DNA from 3 places in the Peribacillus sp. FSL H8-0477 genome. Region 3 is predicted to be linked to each of the others. Evidence: a T-box and tRNA genes for the amino acid it is inferred to sense, from the RefSeq annotation. Region 3 holds a T-box; the other regions hold tRNA genes.
The links. A T-box is a leader RNA that pairs with one kind of tRNA and senses whether it is charged. The one in region 3 lies ahead of metG (methionine--tRNA ligase), so its partner is inferred to be a tRNA-Met.

Region 1 (4,207 bases), on a different contig from region 3:
TGCGCGTCTAAGCAGTTAGGCCGGAAACGAGGCAAATCCCGTTTCCATTAAGGCGGAGCTGTGATAGCGAGGGAAATTAAGTACCGAAGTTCCTGATTCCACACTGCCTAGAAAAGCCTCTAGTGAGATAAAGGGTGCCCGTACCGCAAACCGACACAGGTAGGCGAGGAGAGAATCCTAAGGTGTGCGAGAGAACTCTCGTTAAGGAACTCGGCAAAATGACCCCGTAACTTCGGGAGAAGGGGTGCTTTTTAGGGTGAATAGCCCGGAAAAGCCGCAGTGAATAGGCCCAGGCGACTGTTTAGCAAAAACACAGGTCTCTGCGAAGCCGCAAGGCGAAGTATAGGGGCTGACGCCTGCCCGGTGCTGGAAGGTTAAGGGGAGAGGTTAGCGTAAGCGAAGCTTTGAACCGAAGCCCCAGTAAACGGCGGCCGTAACTATAACGGTCCTAAGGTAGCGAAATTCCTTGTCGGGTAAGTTCCGACCCGCACGAAAGGCGTAACGATCTGGGCACTGTCTCAACGAGAGACTCGGTGAAATTATAGTACCTGTGAAGATGCAGGTTACCCGCGACAGGACGGAAAGACCCCGTGGAGCTTTACTGTAACCTGATATTGAATTTTGGTACAGCTTGTACAGGATAGGTAGGAGCCTTTGAAACCGGAGCGCTAGCTTCGGTGGAGGCATTGGTGGGATACTACCCTGGCTGTATTGAAATTCTAACCCGCGCCCCTTATCGGGGTGGGAGACAGTGTCAGGTGGACAGTTTGACTGGGGCGGTCGCCTCCTAAAGAGTAACGGAGGCGCCCAAAGGTTCCCTCAGAATGGTTGGAAATCATTCGTAGAGTGTAAAGGCACAAGGGAGCTTGACTGCGAGACCTACAAGTCGAGCAGGGACGAAAGTCGGGCTTAGTGATCCGGTGGTTCCGCATGGAAGGGCCATCGCTCAACGGATAAAAGCTACCCCGGGGATAACAGGCTTATCTCCCCCAAGAGTCCACATCGACGGGGAGGTTTGGCACCTCGATGTCGGCTCATCGCATCCTGGGGCTGTAGTCGGTCCCAAGGGTTGGGCTGTTCGCCCATTAAAGCGGTACGCGAGCTGGGTTCAGAACGTCGTGAGACAGTTCGGTCCCTATCCGTCGTGGGCGCAGGAAATTTGAGAGGAGCTGTCCTTAGTACGAGAGGACCGGGATGGACGCACCGCTGGTGTACCAGTTGTCTTGCCAAAGGCATAGCTGGGTAGCTACGTGCGGACGGGATAAGTGCTGAAAGCATCTAAGCATGAAGCCCCCCTCAAGATGAGATTTCCCATAGCGTAAGCTAGTAAGATCCCTGAAAGATGATCAGGTAGATAGGTTTGAGGTGGAAGCGTGGTGACACGTGGAGCTGACAAATACTAATCGATCGAGGACTTAACCATTCGTTTTAATTACATGCAAAAACCTTCTTATTATCTAGTTTTGAAAGAATAAGTAAAATTGTTCTTGCAAAATTTCAAAAAGACTATATAATAATATAAGTCAGATTGAAAATGTTTGGTGGCGACAGCGAAGAGGCCACACCCGTTCCCATTCCGAACACGGAAGTTAAGCTCTTCAGCGCCGATGGTAGTTGGGGGTCTCCCCCTGTGAGAGTAGGACGTCGCCAAGCATATATATGGAGGATTAGCTCAGCTGGGAGAGCATCTGCCTTACAAGCAGAGGGTCGGCGGTTCGATCCCGTCATCCTCCACCATTTTTATTATACACCTGCCGGTGTAGCTCAACTGGTAGAGCAACTGACTTGTAATCAGTAGGTTGGGGGTTCAAGTCCTCTTGCCGGCACCATTTTTATGGATGTACAAGCTTATCATATTGATTTTAAGCTGCAAGACATCTATGAGCCATTAGCTCAGTTGGTAGAGCATCTGACTTTTAATCAGAGGGTCGTAGGTTCGAATCCTACATGGCTCACCATTTTTTATCGCGGGTGTGGCGGAATGGCAGACGCACCAGATTTAGGATCTGGCGCCGCGAGGCGTGGGGGTTCAAGTCCCTTCACCCGCACTTAATATGCGGAAGTAGTTCAGTGGTAGAATACAACCTTGCCAAGGTTGGGGTCGCGGGTTCGAACCCCGTCTTCCGCTCCAATTCTTATTAGTTCCTTGCCGGGGTGGCGGAACTGGCAGACGCACAGGACTTAAAATCCTGCGGTAGGTGACTACCGTACCGGTTCGATTCCGGTCCTCGGCACCATCTTTTAATTAAATATGCGCCCGTAGCTCAATTGGATAGAGCATCTGACTACGAATCAGAAGGTTGTAGGTTCGACTCCCGCCGGGCGCACTTTTTATCGGGAAGTAGCTCAGCTTGGTAGAGCACTTGGTTTGGGACCAAGGGGTCGCAGGTTCGAATCCTGTCTTCCCGACCATGAAATTTTGGGGCCTTAGCTCAGCTGGGAGAGCGCCTGCCTTGCACGCAGGAGGTCAGCGGTTCGATCCCGCTAGGCTCCACCAATTTTTTATAACACATATATCTTCTATTTGGGCGGCGTAGCTCAGCTGGCTAGAGCGTACGGTTCATACCCGTGAGGTCGGGGGTTCGATCCCCTCTGCCGCTACCAAAATTAGAGGACCTTTAGCTCAGCTGGTTAGAGCAGACGGCTCATAACCGTCCGGTCGTAGGTTCGAGTCCTACAAGGTCCACCATCTTCAACTGTGGAGGAATACCCAAGTTCGGCTGAAGGGATCGGTCTTGAAAACCGACAGGGGTGTCAAAACCCGCGGGGGTTCGAATCCCCCTTCCTCCTCCATTATTATTTTTTAAAACAGTGACATTTAGATTAGTACAATTATTATTATCGCGGGGTGGAGCAGTTCGGTAGCTCGTCGGGCTCATAACCCGAAGGTCGCAGGTTCAAATCCTGTCCCCGCAATCATAATGGTCCGGTAGTTCAGTTGGTTAGAATGCCTGCCTGTCACGCAGGAGGTCGCGGGTTCGAGTCCCGTCCGGACCGCCATTATTATTTAAAAATTATTATTTACATATTGGCTCAGTAGCTCAGTCGGTAGAGCAAAGGACTGAAAATCCTTGTGTCGGCAGTTCGATTCTGTCCTGAGCCACCATATTTTATTTTGGCGGTTGTGGCGAAGTGGTTAACGCACCTGATTGTGGTTCAGGCATTCGTGGGTTCGATTCCCATCAGTCGCCCCATTTAATATTGCGGGTGTAGTTTAGTGGTAAAACCTCAGCCTTCCAAGCTGATGATGAGGGTTCGATTCCCTTCACCCGCTCCAATAATGGGCCTATAGCTCAGCTGGTTAGAGCGCACGCCTGATAAGCGTGAGGTCGATGGTTCGAGTCCATTTAGGCCCACCATTATTGTTCCGCAGTAGCTCAGTGGTAGAGCATTCGGCTGTTAACCGAACGGTCGTAGGTTCGAGTCCTACCTGCGGAGCCACGGGGAAGTACTCAAGAGGCTGAAGAGGCGCCCCTGCTAAGGGTGTAGGTCGCGTAAGCGGCGCGAGGGTTCAAATCCCTCCTTCTCCGCCAGTAGGCCCCTTGGTCAAGCGGTTAAGACACCGCCCTTTCACGGCGGTAACACGGGTTCGAATCCCGTAGGGGTCATATTAAAAGATGTATACACATTGTGTACATCTTTTTTTTATGTTTAATATGTAAGCGTTATTTTCAAAGAGTATTTAAAACCTAGATGTAACATGTATCTTGCTCCTCTTGAAAAACTTTCTCATTCATCTTAGAACTTCCTTCCATCCAAAGAGAAAAATCCCCTGTGCAGCCAGGGGATTTTAATTATTACTTTTTATCTAGATAACTGTCTTTTTCTCTGTAGGGAATGTCACCTAACTTAGATTCCTTATTTTCTTTATCTAATAGTTCTTCTTCGTGTTCTTGATGACTAGTCGGATAGGCTTTGCGGTTTTTTCCGTCAATATCATTTCCGAGATATCCTTCGTACTTTTCAGGAAAGCCATCGGTATCATCTTCTGTTTCATATAGGTCGTCATAATTAGCTGTATCTTTGGTGAAGTCTGAAGGCGTTTCAGATGTTCCGAATCGGGCGACTTCAGCAAAGCTATCTTCTTTATCGTTAATCTCGTTTGATCGTCTGTTTTCAAAGTGATCACCTTGAGACGGGATCAATATCTCTTCTTCCACAGGTCTGTCTCTTGTAGATTGTTGTTTTGGTGTATGTTCAACGCAGT
Region 2 (4,207 bases), 1.2 Mb from region 3:
TGTTATAATCGCCGCAATAAGAACGGCAGTTCCAGCAGCTCCTAAAAACTCAAGTTTATAAAATGCCGGTACGGCATCCCCAGCAACATTTATAACTTTATTATTCAGTAAAGGAACATTAGGAATAAATGTAAAGACTTGTCCTATTGAATTAAGTCCAGTTAAAAATAGGTTGCTGCCCTCATAATGTCCCGTTAAAGCTTGCTTAACTACTGGGATTCCCCAGATGGAAATGATAGCCGTTAAAATTAAAAAAGGCGACCATGCCTTTAGAACTTGTCTGCCTGTATGTGGTTGATCCTCATCTGCTTCATTCACAGCGAGAGTTGACGCCAATTCTTGTTCGGATGAAAAGCGAAAAATAGTTTTTGGTTTCCAAAACTTTAGAAATATCCCTAATGCAAGAATAGATACTAAGGCTGACAAAATATCTGGAAGTTCTGGTCCGAGGTAGTTTGAACTTAAAAATTGAGTTATGGAAAAGGTAATACCCGTTACTAAAATGGCTGGCATTACTTCTAGTGCTTTTTTAAAGCCTGCCATAATAACAACTAAATAAAATGGGATAAATATTGATAAAAACGGTAATTGGCGCCCTACCATTTTTGAAATTTCAATTGCAGGAATTCCCGTTGGCCCTTCTAAAGCCAGAATTGGTGCGCCGATAGCCCCAAATGCAACTGGGGCTGTATTTGCAATTAAACACAATCCTGCAGCATACAGTGGATTAAATCCTAGCCCAACAAGCAGTGCAGCCGATATCGCAACAGGAGCACCAAAACCAGCAGCTCCTTCAAGAAATGCACCAAAAGAGAAGGCTACTAATAATGCTTGCAGACGGCGGTCCTCAGTAATCGAAATGATTGAATTACGGATAATATCAAATTGTCCTGTTTTGACAGTCAGTTTATACAAAAAAACGGAACTAATAATAATCCAGCCAATAGGGATTATACCGTATACTGCACCATGTGTAGCTGACATGACCGCCAATTGAGCAGGCATTCCAAATGCAGCTACTGCTAAAATCAAAGCAATCAATAACGTAGTCAGACCTGCTATATACCCTTTCATTCTTTTAATTGCCAAAGCCCAGAAAAAATATAGTATTGGAATAACAGCAACTAACGCAGTCAGACCTAGACTTCCCCCTACTGCAGTTACGTCTTGTACAAAAGTCATAACATACCTCCATTTTAAAAACAGAATACAGTCACAAGTAAACGCTTACATAATTAGGTACAATCATAATACAAAATATTTTTGAAGTTACCCCTGGCTGTTCCTGCTTTTACACAACGATCAATTGTGAATGAAGATTTGCTTTACTCGACTCTCCCTGATTCATTATAAAGCCCGCCCCCGCCTCTCTTCACCCCCTTAGATTAACTTTATCACCCTTAAAACTTTTAATCTTTTATCCTATTCTATACAAGTTGTAAATAGATTTCCATATATTTTTTGTTTTATCAAATAATTCTTTAAATTTATAATGGCCTAGAAAGAAGAGATCTCTGTTTAGTGGACACGTTGCCTTGGAGTGGGTGTTTTCTCTATTTGCTTGCTGCTTTTGAATTATTCCCGTCTGAGATGGCGATAATCCCGTCACCAAACGAGTTATTCCCGTCTGTGGAAATACTAATCCCGTCTGAACATGCTTTATTCCCGTCTAGGACTATTTTTAATGGTTTAGACCTATTTCGTTATGAATGGCATTAAAATTCAAACAGAAAAAAGACTTCGTATATGACATACGAAGTCTTTTTAGTAATACCTGAGGCCGGACTTGAACCGGCACGCCTTACGGCACCGCATTTTGAGTGCGGCGTGTCTGCCATTCCACCACTCAGGCAAATAATTGGAGGCGGCAACCGGAATCGAACCGGTGGTAAAGGTTTTGCAGACCTCTGCCTTACCGCTTGGCTATGCCGCCAATATTTATTGGAGCGGAAGACGGGGTTCGAACCCGCGACCCCAACCTTGGCAAGGTTGTATTCTACCACTGAACTACTTCCGCTAATGGCTGGGCTAGCAGGATTTGAACCTACGCATGACGGAGTCAAAGTCCGTTGCCTTACCGCTTGGCTATAGCCCATTAGTATCTATATATTAAGTATATTTTCTCAAAAAAAAATGGGGCGACTGATGGGAATCGAACCCACGAATGCCTGAACCACAATCAGGTGCGTTAACCACTTCGCCACAACCGCCATGATAAGAGAAAAGTATTTAAATTTAATTTAAAAATGGCAGGGGCAGTAGGACTCGAACCCACACTGGAGGTTTTGGAGACCTCAGTTCTACCTTTAAACTATGCCCCTGTAAAGATGGTGGAGGGGGGCAGATTCGAACTGCCGAACCCTAAGGAGCGGATTTACAGTCCGCCGCGTTTAGCCACTTCGCTACCCCTCCATATATAATACTGCTAGTAAACTTAAGAAATCAAGTTTATAATGGTGGCTCAGGACAGAATCGAACTGCCGACACAAGGATTTTCAGTCCTTTGCTCTACCGACTGAGCTACTGAGCCATAATAATAATGGCGGTCCGGACGGGACTCGAACCCGCGACCTCCTGCGTGACAGGCAGGCATTCTAACCAACTGAACTACCGGACCATTATGATTGCGGGGACAGGATTTGAACCTGCGACCTTCGGGTTATGAGCCCGACGAGCTACCGAACTGCTCCACCCCGCGATAATGGGAATTTTACTAACGTCACTTTTTAAAAAATATGGTGGAGGATGACGGGATCGAACCGCCGACCCTCTGCTTGTAAGGCAGATGCTCTCCCAGCTGAGCTAATCCTCCAATATGTATGTGGTGACCCCTACGGGATTCGAACCCGTGTTACCGCCGTGAAAGGGCGGTGTCTTAACCGCTTGACCAAGGGGCCGTGAAGTAATGGCGGAGAGCAAGGGATTTGAACCCTTGAGACAGGGTTACCCGTCTACACGATTTCCAATCGTGCTCCTTCGGCCACTCGGACAGCTCTCCATTTGGCTCCGCAGGTAGGACTCGAACCTACGACCGTTCGGTTAACAGCCGAATGCTCTACCACTGAGCTACTGCGGAATAATATAGTGGTTTAAATGAATCTGCCTGGCAATGTCCTACTCTCACAGGGGGAGACCCCCAACTACCATCGGCGCTGAAGAGCTTAACTTCCGTGTTCGGAATGGGAACGGGTGTGGCCTCTTCGCCATCATTACCAGACATTATTCATTTTGAAAGACATTTATTATTATAATATCTTTTTGTTAAAAATTCAAGAACAATTTTACTTATTCTTTCAAAACTAGATAATAAGAAGGTTTTTTGCATGTAATTAAAACGAATGGTTAAGTCCTCGATCGATTAGTATTTGTCAGCTCCACGTGTCACCACGCTTCCACCTCAAACCTATCTACCTGATCATCTTTCAGGGATCTTACTAGCTTACGCTATGGGAAATCTCATCTTGAGGGGGGCTTCATGCTTAGATGCTTTCAGCACTTATCCCGTCCGCACGTAGCTACCCAGCTATGCCTTTGGCAAGACAACTGGTACACCAGCGGTGCGTCCATCCCGGTCCTCTCGTACTAAGGACAGCTCCTCTCAAATTTCCTGCGCCCACGACGGATAGGGACCGAACTGTCTCACGACGTTCTGAACCCAGCTCGCGTACCGCTTTAATGGGCGAACAGCCCAACCCTTGGGACCGACTACAGCCCCAGGATGCGATGAGCCGACATCGAGGTGCCAAACCTCCCCGTCGATGTGGACTCTTGGGGGAGATAAGCCTGTTATCCCCGGGGTAGCTTTTATCCGTTGAGCGATGGCCCTTCCATGCGGAACCACCGGATCACTAAGCCCGACTTTCGTCCCTGCTCGACTTGTAGGTCTCGCAGTCAAGCTCCCTTGTGCCTTTACACTCTACGAATGATTTCCAACCATTCTGAGGGAACCTTTGGGCGCCTCCGTTACTCTTTAGGAGGCGACCGCCCCAGTCAAACTGTCCACCTGACACTGTCTCCCACCCCGATAAGGGGCGCGGGTTAGAATTTCAATACAGCCAGGGTAGTATCCCACCAATGCCTCCACCGAAGCTAGCGCTCCGGTTTCAAAGGCTCCTACCTATCCTGTACAAGCTGTACCAAAATTCAATATCAGGTTACAGTAAAGCTCCACGGGGTCTTTCCGTCCTGTCGCGGGTAACCTGCATCT
Region 3 (4,207 bases):
AAAAGCGGTGGACAATATTATAATATATTAAGAGAAATCCGCTTTCCTCGTGTTATTGCAGCATTTTTTGTTGGTGCTGCTTTAGCTGTTGCTGGAGCCATTATGCAAGGAATGACAAGAAATCCACTTGCTGAACCAGGGTTACTCGGTCTAACGTCAGGGGCTGACTTAGCGCTGTCGCTAGCTTTAGCCTTTATCCCTGGTATCAGTTTTTTAATGATTATGTTTAGTTCTTTTGTAGGAGCAGGCATAGGTATGCTGATTGTATTTGGAATAGGTGCCACATCAAGAAACGGTCTTTCTCCACTTAAACTAGTTTTAGCTGGAGCGGCCGTCTCTCTGTTTTTACAAGCTATCTCAAGCAGTGTTGCCATTCTCTTTAATGTTGCTAAAAATGTCAGCATGTGGACTGCTGGAGGGTTAATCAGTACCTCATGGGATGCTTTGATCATCATCCCTTTTATCGTAGTGGGATTATTTATAGCCATTCTATATAGTAAACAATTAACAATTTTAAGTCTAAATGAAGAATTAGCAAAAGGACTTGGACAAAAAACCAAGTTAATTAAGACCGTATTAATGATGGTCGTCATTATCCTAGCTGGAACAGCCGTTGCTTTAATAGGGAATTTAACCTTCGTAGGTTTGTTTATTCCGCATATTGTCCGCAAAATTGTTGGTGCAGATTATCGATTTATTATCCCGATGTCCATTATTGTCGGTGGGATATTTATGATTGGGACCGACTTTATTAGTAGAATGGTCATTGCTCCTTTAGAAATCCCTGTTGTTGCACTTGTTGCATTAGTAGGCTTACCTTTCTTCTTATTTTTAGTTAAGAAAGGAGGTCGTACGTTCTTTGCGTAAAAAATATAACATACGGTTTATGTATATTCTCATGATCGTATTACTACTCGCCAGTATCATAGCTGGTATTAGCTTAGGCCCATCAGCGGTTGGAATCAAACAAATTATACCGACGCTTTTTGGAAATGGGTCATTTAAAGAGGAGTTTATTTTATTTTCTATTCGTATGCCGCGAGTATTCGTGCTTACCTTAGCTGGAATGGCTTTAGCACTCTCAGGAGCGATATTACAAACATTGACGAAAAATGATTTAGCTGACCCGGGTATCATTGGCATTAATGCAGGAGCTGGAGTTGCCATTACAGTTTTTTATTTGTTTGTCGATGCGGGTTCAAAATATTATGCGTATCAATTACCCCTAGTGGGCTTTTTAGGTGCAATCATTACAGCTGGGTTAATCTTTATCTTTACGACTGATAAACAAAACGGGATCCAGCCAGTCAAGTTAGTATTAATGGGCGTAGGAATTGCTTCCGCTTTGTCAGGCTTAATGGTAATTATGATTTCCGGAGCTAAAAATGAGGATGTACAATTCATCACAAAGTGGCTTTCAGGTAACATTTGGGGAGCAGATTGGCCATTTATATTAGCGCTTCTTCCATGGTTAATTATAGCTATTCCCATTCTTCTTTGGAAACAAAAATCGATGAATTTGTTAGTGCTGGATGAAACCGTAGCAAAAGGATTAGGTGTGTCGATTAACCGTGATCGTATCCTTTTATTAGTCCTTGCTGTGGCATTAGCAGGTTCAGCAGTTTCTGTGGTAGGAAGTATTAGCTTTATTGGACTCATTGCTCCGCATATTGCCAAACAATTGGTTGGTTCAAAACATCAAAATTTTCTGATGTTATCACCCATAATCGGTGCTGCCATATTAGTTTTTGCGGATACGATTGGCCGAATTATCTATACTGAAACGATCCCAGCAGGTATTATTGTTGCCATTATCGGAGCACCCTATTTCTTGTACCTATTAAGAAAATCTATCTAGATAATTTCTTTTTCTTCCTTACCTATTGACGTAAAGGGGAAATTTGAATAAAATGTAAAAAATGATTAAAGGCAATGAAGAGAAAAAGTAAAATGAGTTGTTTTTCCTAAAGAGAGCTTCGGTAGCTGAAAAGAAGCAAAAACATTCATTTGAACAATGGTCTCTGAGCTTCGTACCGAACATACTTCACTAAGTAGGATACGACGAGATTTGGCACTCGTTATAAAATGTCACAGTATACGAGTAAGAAATTTTACTCCGTACTTGTCGAGGCAAATGGTGTGAGCCATTTGCGAAATAAGGTGGTATCACGTGGAAAGATAAACCCCGTCCTTAACTAATATAGTTAAGTGCGGGGTTTTTTGTTTTTTAAATGAGCTAGGAGGGGTATATTTATGAGTATTTTTATTGGTGGAGCATGGGCTTATGCTAATGGCTCCTTGCATTTAGGACATATTTCTAGTTTACTACCTGGTGATCTTTTAGCAAGGTATTATCGTTTGAAAGGTGAAAAGGTTTTATATGTTTCTGGTAGTGATTGCAATGGGACTCCGATTGCGATACGAGCAAAACAAGAAGACGTTACGCCTAACGAAATTGCAAATCGGTACCATGAAGAATTTGTAGATTGTTTTTCAAAATTAGGATTTTCTTACGATACCTACACAAGAACGGATACAGCCCATCACCATAAAATCGTTCAAGAGATCTTTTTAGTGTTGCTTGAAAATGGTCTGATTTATAAAAAAGAAATAGAACAAACATATTGCGAATATGATCAGCAGTTTTTACCTGATCGCTATGTGGAAGGGATTTGTCCTAATTGCGGTGCGCATTCACGAGGTGATCAATGCGATAGTTGTTCAACTGTATTAGAACCACTTGCGCTATTAAATAGAACATGTAAACTCTGTGGCAATCCGCCTTCAACTAGAAAAACAGAGCACTTTTTCTTTTCGTTAAGTTCTTTACAATCCAAGTTAGAAACCTATGTGAAAGAAGCTGAAAGGAATAATTTATGGCGGGAAAATGCGCTTTCATTAACCAAAAGGTACTTAAAGGAAGGGTTGCTGGATCGGGCCGTATCAAGGGATCTGCCCATCGGAGTGAATGTCCCGGTAGCTGGGTATGAAGATAAGAAAATCTATGTGTGGATTGAAGCAGTGTCAGGCTATTATACAGCAAGTAAACTTTGGGCGAAAGAGACCAACAATGATGACTCCGTGTTTTGGGACGCCTCTGCCACATCCTATTACGTTCATGGCAAAGATAACATCCCATTCCATTCCATTATTTGGCCGGGCATATTGGCAGGTATAGGGAAAGAATCTTTACCTACTCATATTATTTCAAATGAGTACCTGACATTGGAAAAAAAGAAATTATCAACGAGTCGTAATTGGGCAGTTTGGGTACCGGATCTTCTGAACAGATATGATCCGGATTCAATCCGATACTTTTTAACGATTAACGCACCCGAAAGCCGGGATGCTGACTTTTCTTGGAAGGAATTTATTTATAGTCATAACACAGAATTATTGGGGGCGTATGGAAACTTTGTCAATCGGACGTTGAAATTCATTCAGAAGTCCTTTAACGGGATTATTCCTGCAAACGATATTACTCCGGATATCCAAAATAAAATTACCCGATTATATGATGAAGTAGGAAGTTACATAGAAGCCGGTTCATTTAAACAAGGTTTAGAGAGAGTTTTCGGTATTATCAGATTCTCGAATAAGTTTTTTGACGAACAAAAACCCTGGATACAGGTTAAGGATGACCTTGAGTCTTGCCGACAATCACTGGCAGATTGCGTCTATCTTATAGCTAATTTAGCTCACATCCTTTCTCCATTCCTCCCTTTTTCAAGTAACAGGGTTAAAAAAATGATTAACACAACAGAAGATGGATGGAAGCCATTCATCGTTACACCAGGTCAACTGTTAAATGTTGAACCGTTATTTGTTCGAATCGATCTTGAAAGAATTGAAGCTGAACGAAATAGGTTAGCTGACCAAACTATTTGAGGTGTATCATGTTGGGGATTTTTATTGGTAAACAGCGACATCAATCATTCAAAAAGAATGATGATAATGAGCGTTTTCGATCCAATTGAAGGTGTCGTACATATGATAATCAAACGTACTAAACACGAATGCAGATTACCTCTAGAAATAGATAGCAGTAGGGTAGACAAGTATCATGCTATCTACCTTTAAAGTCATGTTGTTCAAAAAAACTAACTGTGTGATAATGTTATATAGTATTTTGGAGAAGAATAATGAGAATCAGACAAATACAAACTACAACATTGGTGACTGCTAAAGGAGATCATGATGGGGAAAT

Region 1: it encodes a tRNA-Met, which carries the amino acid that the T-box ahead of metG (methionine--tRNA ligase) is inferred to sense. The anticodon was not compared.
Region 2: it encodes a tRNA-Met, which carries the amino acid that the T-box ahead of metG (methionine--tRNA ligase) is inferred to sense. The anticodon was not compared.

Annotation. Positions count from the first base shown of each region.
Region 1 is NZ_JBBODE010000001.1:1,647,059-1,651,265, reverse strand. Features, by position in the region: rRNA gene MHI18_RS08430 (23S ribosomal RNA) at 1-1,423, shown strand, start outside; rRNA gene rrf (5S ribosomal RNA) at 1,538-1,653, shown strand; tRNA gene MHI18_RS08420 (tRNA-Val) at 1,662-1,737, shown strand; tRNA gene MHI18_RS08415 (tRNA-Thr) at 1,754-1,829, shown strand; tRNA gene MHI18_RS08410 (tRNA-Lys) at 1,883-1,958, shown strand; tRNA gene MHI18_RS08405 (tRNA-Leu) at 1,968-2,048, shown strand; tRNA gene MHI18_RS08400 (tRNA-Gly) at 2,057-2,131, shown strand; tRNA gene MHI18_RS08395 (tRNA-Leu) at 2,149-2,237, shown strand; tRNA gene MHI18_RS08390 (tRNA-Arg) at 2,254-2,327, shown strand; tRNA gene MHI18_RS08385 (tRNA-Pro) at 2,336-2,412, shown strand; tRNA gene MHI18_RS08380 (tRNA-Ala) at 2,422-2,497, shown strand; tRNA gene MHI18_RS08375 (tRNA-Met) at 2,528-2,604, shown strand; tRNA gene MHI18_RS08370 (tRNA-Ile) at 2,613-2,689, shown strand; tRNA gene MHI18_RS08365 (tRNA-Ser) at 2,701-2,793, shown strand; tRNA gene MHI18_RS08360 (tRNA-Met) at 2,843-2,916, shown strand; tRNA gene MHI18_RS08355 (tRNA-Asp) at 2,924-3,000, shown strand; tRNA gene MHI18_RS08350 (tRNA-Phe) at 3,031-3,106, shown strand; tRNA gene MHI18_RS08345 (tRNA-His) at 3,119-3,194, shown strand; tRNA gene MHI18_RS08340 (tRNA-Gly) at 3,204-3,277, shown strand; tRNA gene MHI18_RS08335 (tRNA-Ile) at 3,283-3,359, shown strand; tRNA gene MHI18_RS08330 (tRNA-Asn) at 3,367-3,441, shown strand; tRNA gene MHI18_RS08325 (tRNA-Ser) at 3,443-3,533, shown strand; tRNA gene MHI18_RS08320 (tRNA-Glu) at 3,537-3,608, shown strand; gene MHI18_RS08315 (TraR/DksA C4-type zinc finger protein) at 3,798-4,207, opposite strand, start outside.
Region 2 is NZ_JBBODE010000002.1:653,146-657,352, reverse strand. Features, by position in the region: gene MHI18_RS14920 (L-lactate permease) at 1-1,182, opposite strand, end outside; tRNA gene MHI18_RS14915 (tRNA-Leu) at 1,772-1,852, opposite strand; tRNA gene MHI18_RS14910 (tRNA-Cys) at 1,860-1,933, opposite strand; tRNA gene MHI18_RS14905 (tRNA-Gly) at 1,943-2,017, opposite strand; tRNA gene MHI18_RS14900 (tRNA-Gln) at 2,021-2,095, opposite strand; tRNA gene MHI18_RS14895 (tRNA-His) at 2,135-2,210, opposite strand; tRNA gene MHI18_RS14890 (tRNA-Trp) at 2,248-2,321, opposite strand; tRNA gene MHI18_RS14885 (tRNA-Tyr) at 2,329-2,412, opposite strand; tRNA gene MHI18_RS14880 (tRNA-Phe) at 2,455-2,530, opposite strand; tRNA gene MHI18_RS14875 (tRNA-Asp) at 2,541-2,617, opposite strand; tRNA gene MHI18_RS14870 (tRNA-Met) at 2,625-2,698, opposite strand; tRNA gene MHI18_RS14865 (tRNA-Val) at 2,737-2,812, opposite strand; tRNA gene MHI18_RS14860 (tRNA-Glu) at 2,823-2,897, opposite strand; tRNA gene MHI18_RS14855 (tRNA-Ser) at 2,907-2,998, opposite strand; tRNA gene MHI18_RS14850 (tRNA-Asn) at 3,002-3,076, opposite strand; rRNA gene rrf (5S ribosomal RNA) at 3,102-3,217, opposite strand; rRNA gene MHI18_RS14840 (23S ribosomal RNA) at 3,339-4,207, opposite strand, start outside.
Region 3 is NZ_JBBODE010000002.1:1,868,145-1,872,351, forward strand. Features, by position in the region: gene MHI18_RS20830 (FecCD family ABC transporter permease) at 1-867, shown strand, start outside; gene MHI18_RS20835 (FecCD family ABC transporter permease) at 887-1,858, shown strand; T-box leader at 1,924-2,196, shown strand; gene metG (methionine--tRNA ligase) at 2,254-3,888, shown strand; gene MHI18_RS20845 (DEAD/DEAH box helicase) at 4,198-4,207, shown strand, end outside.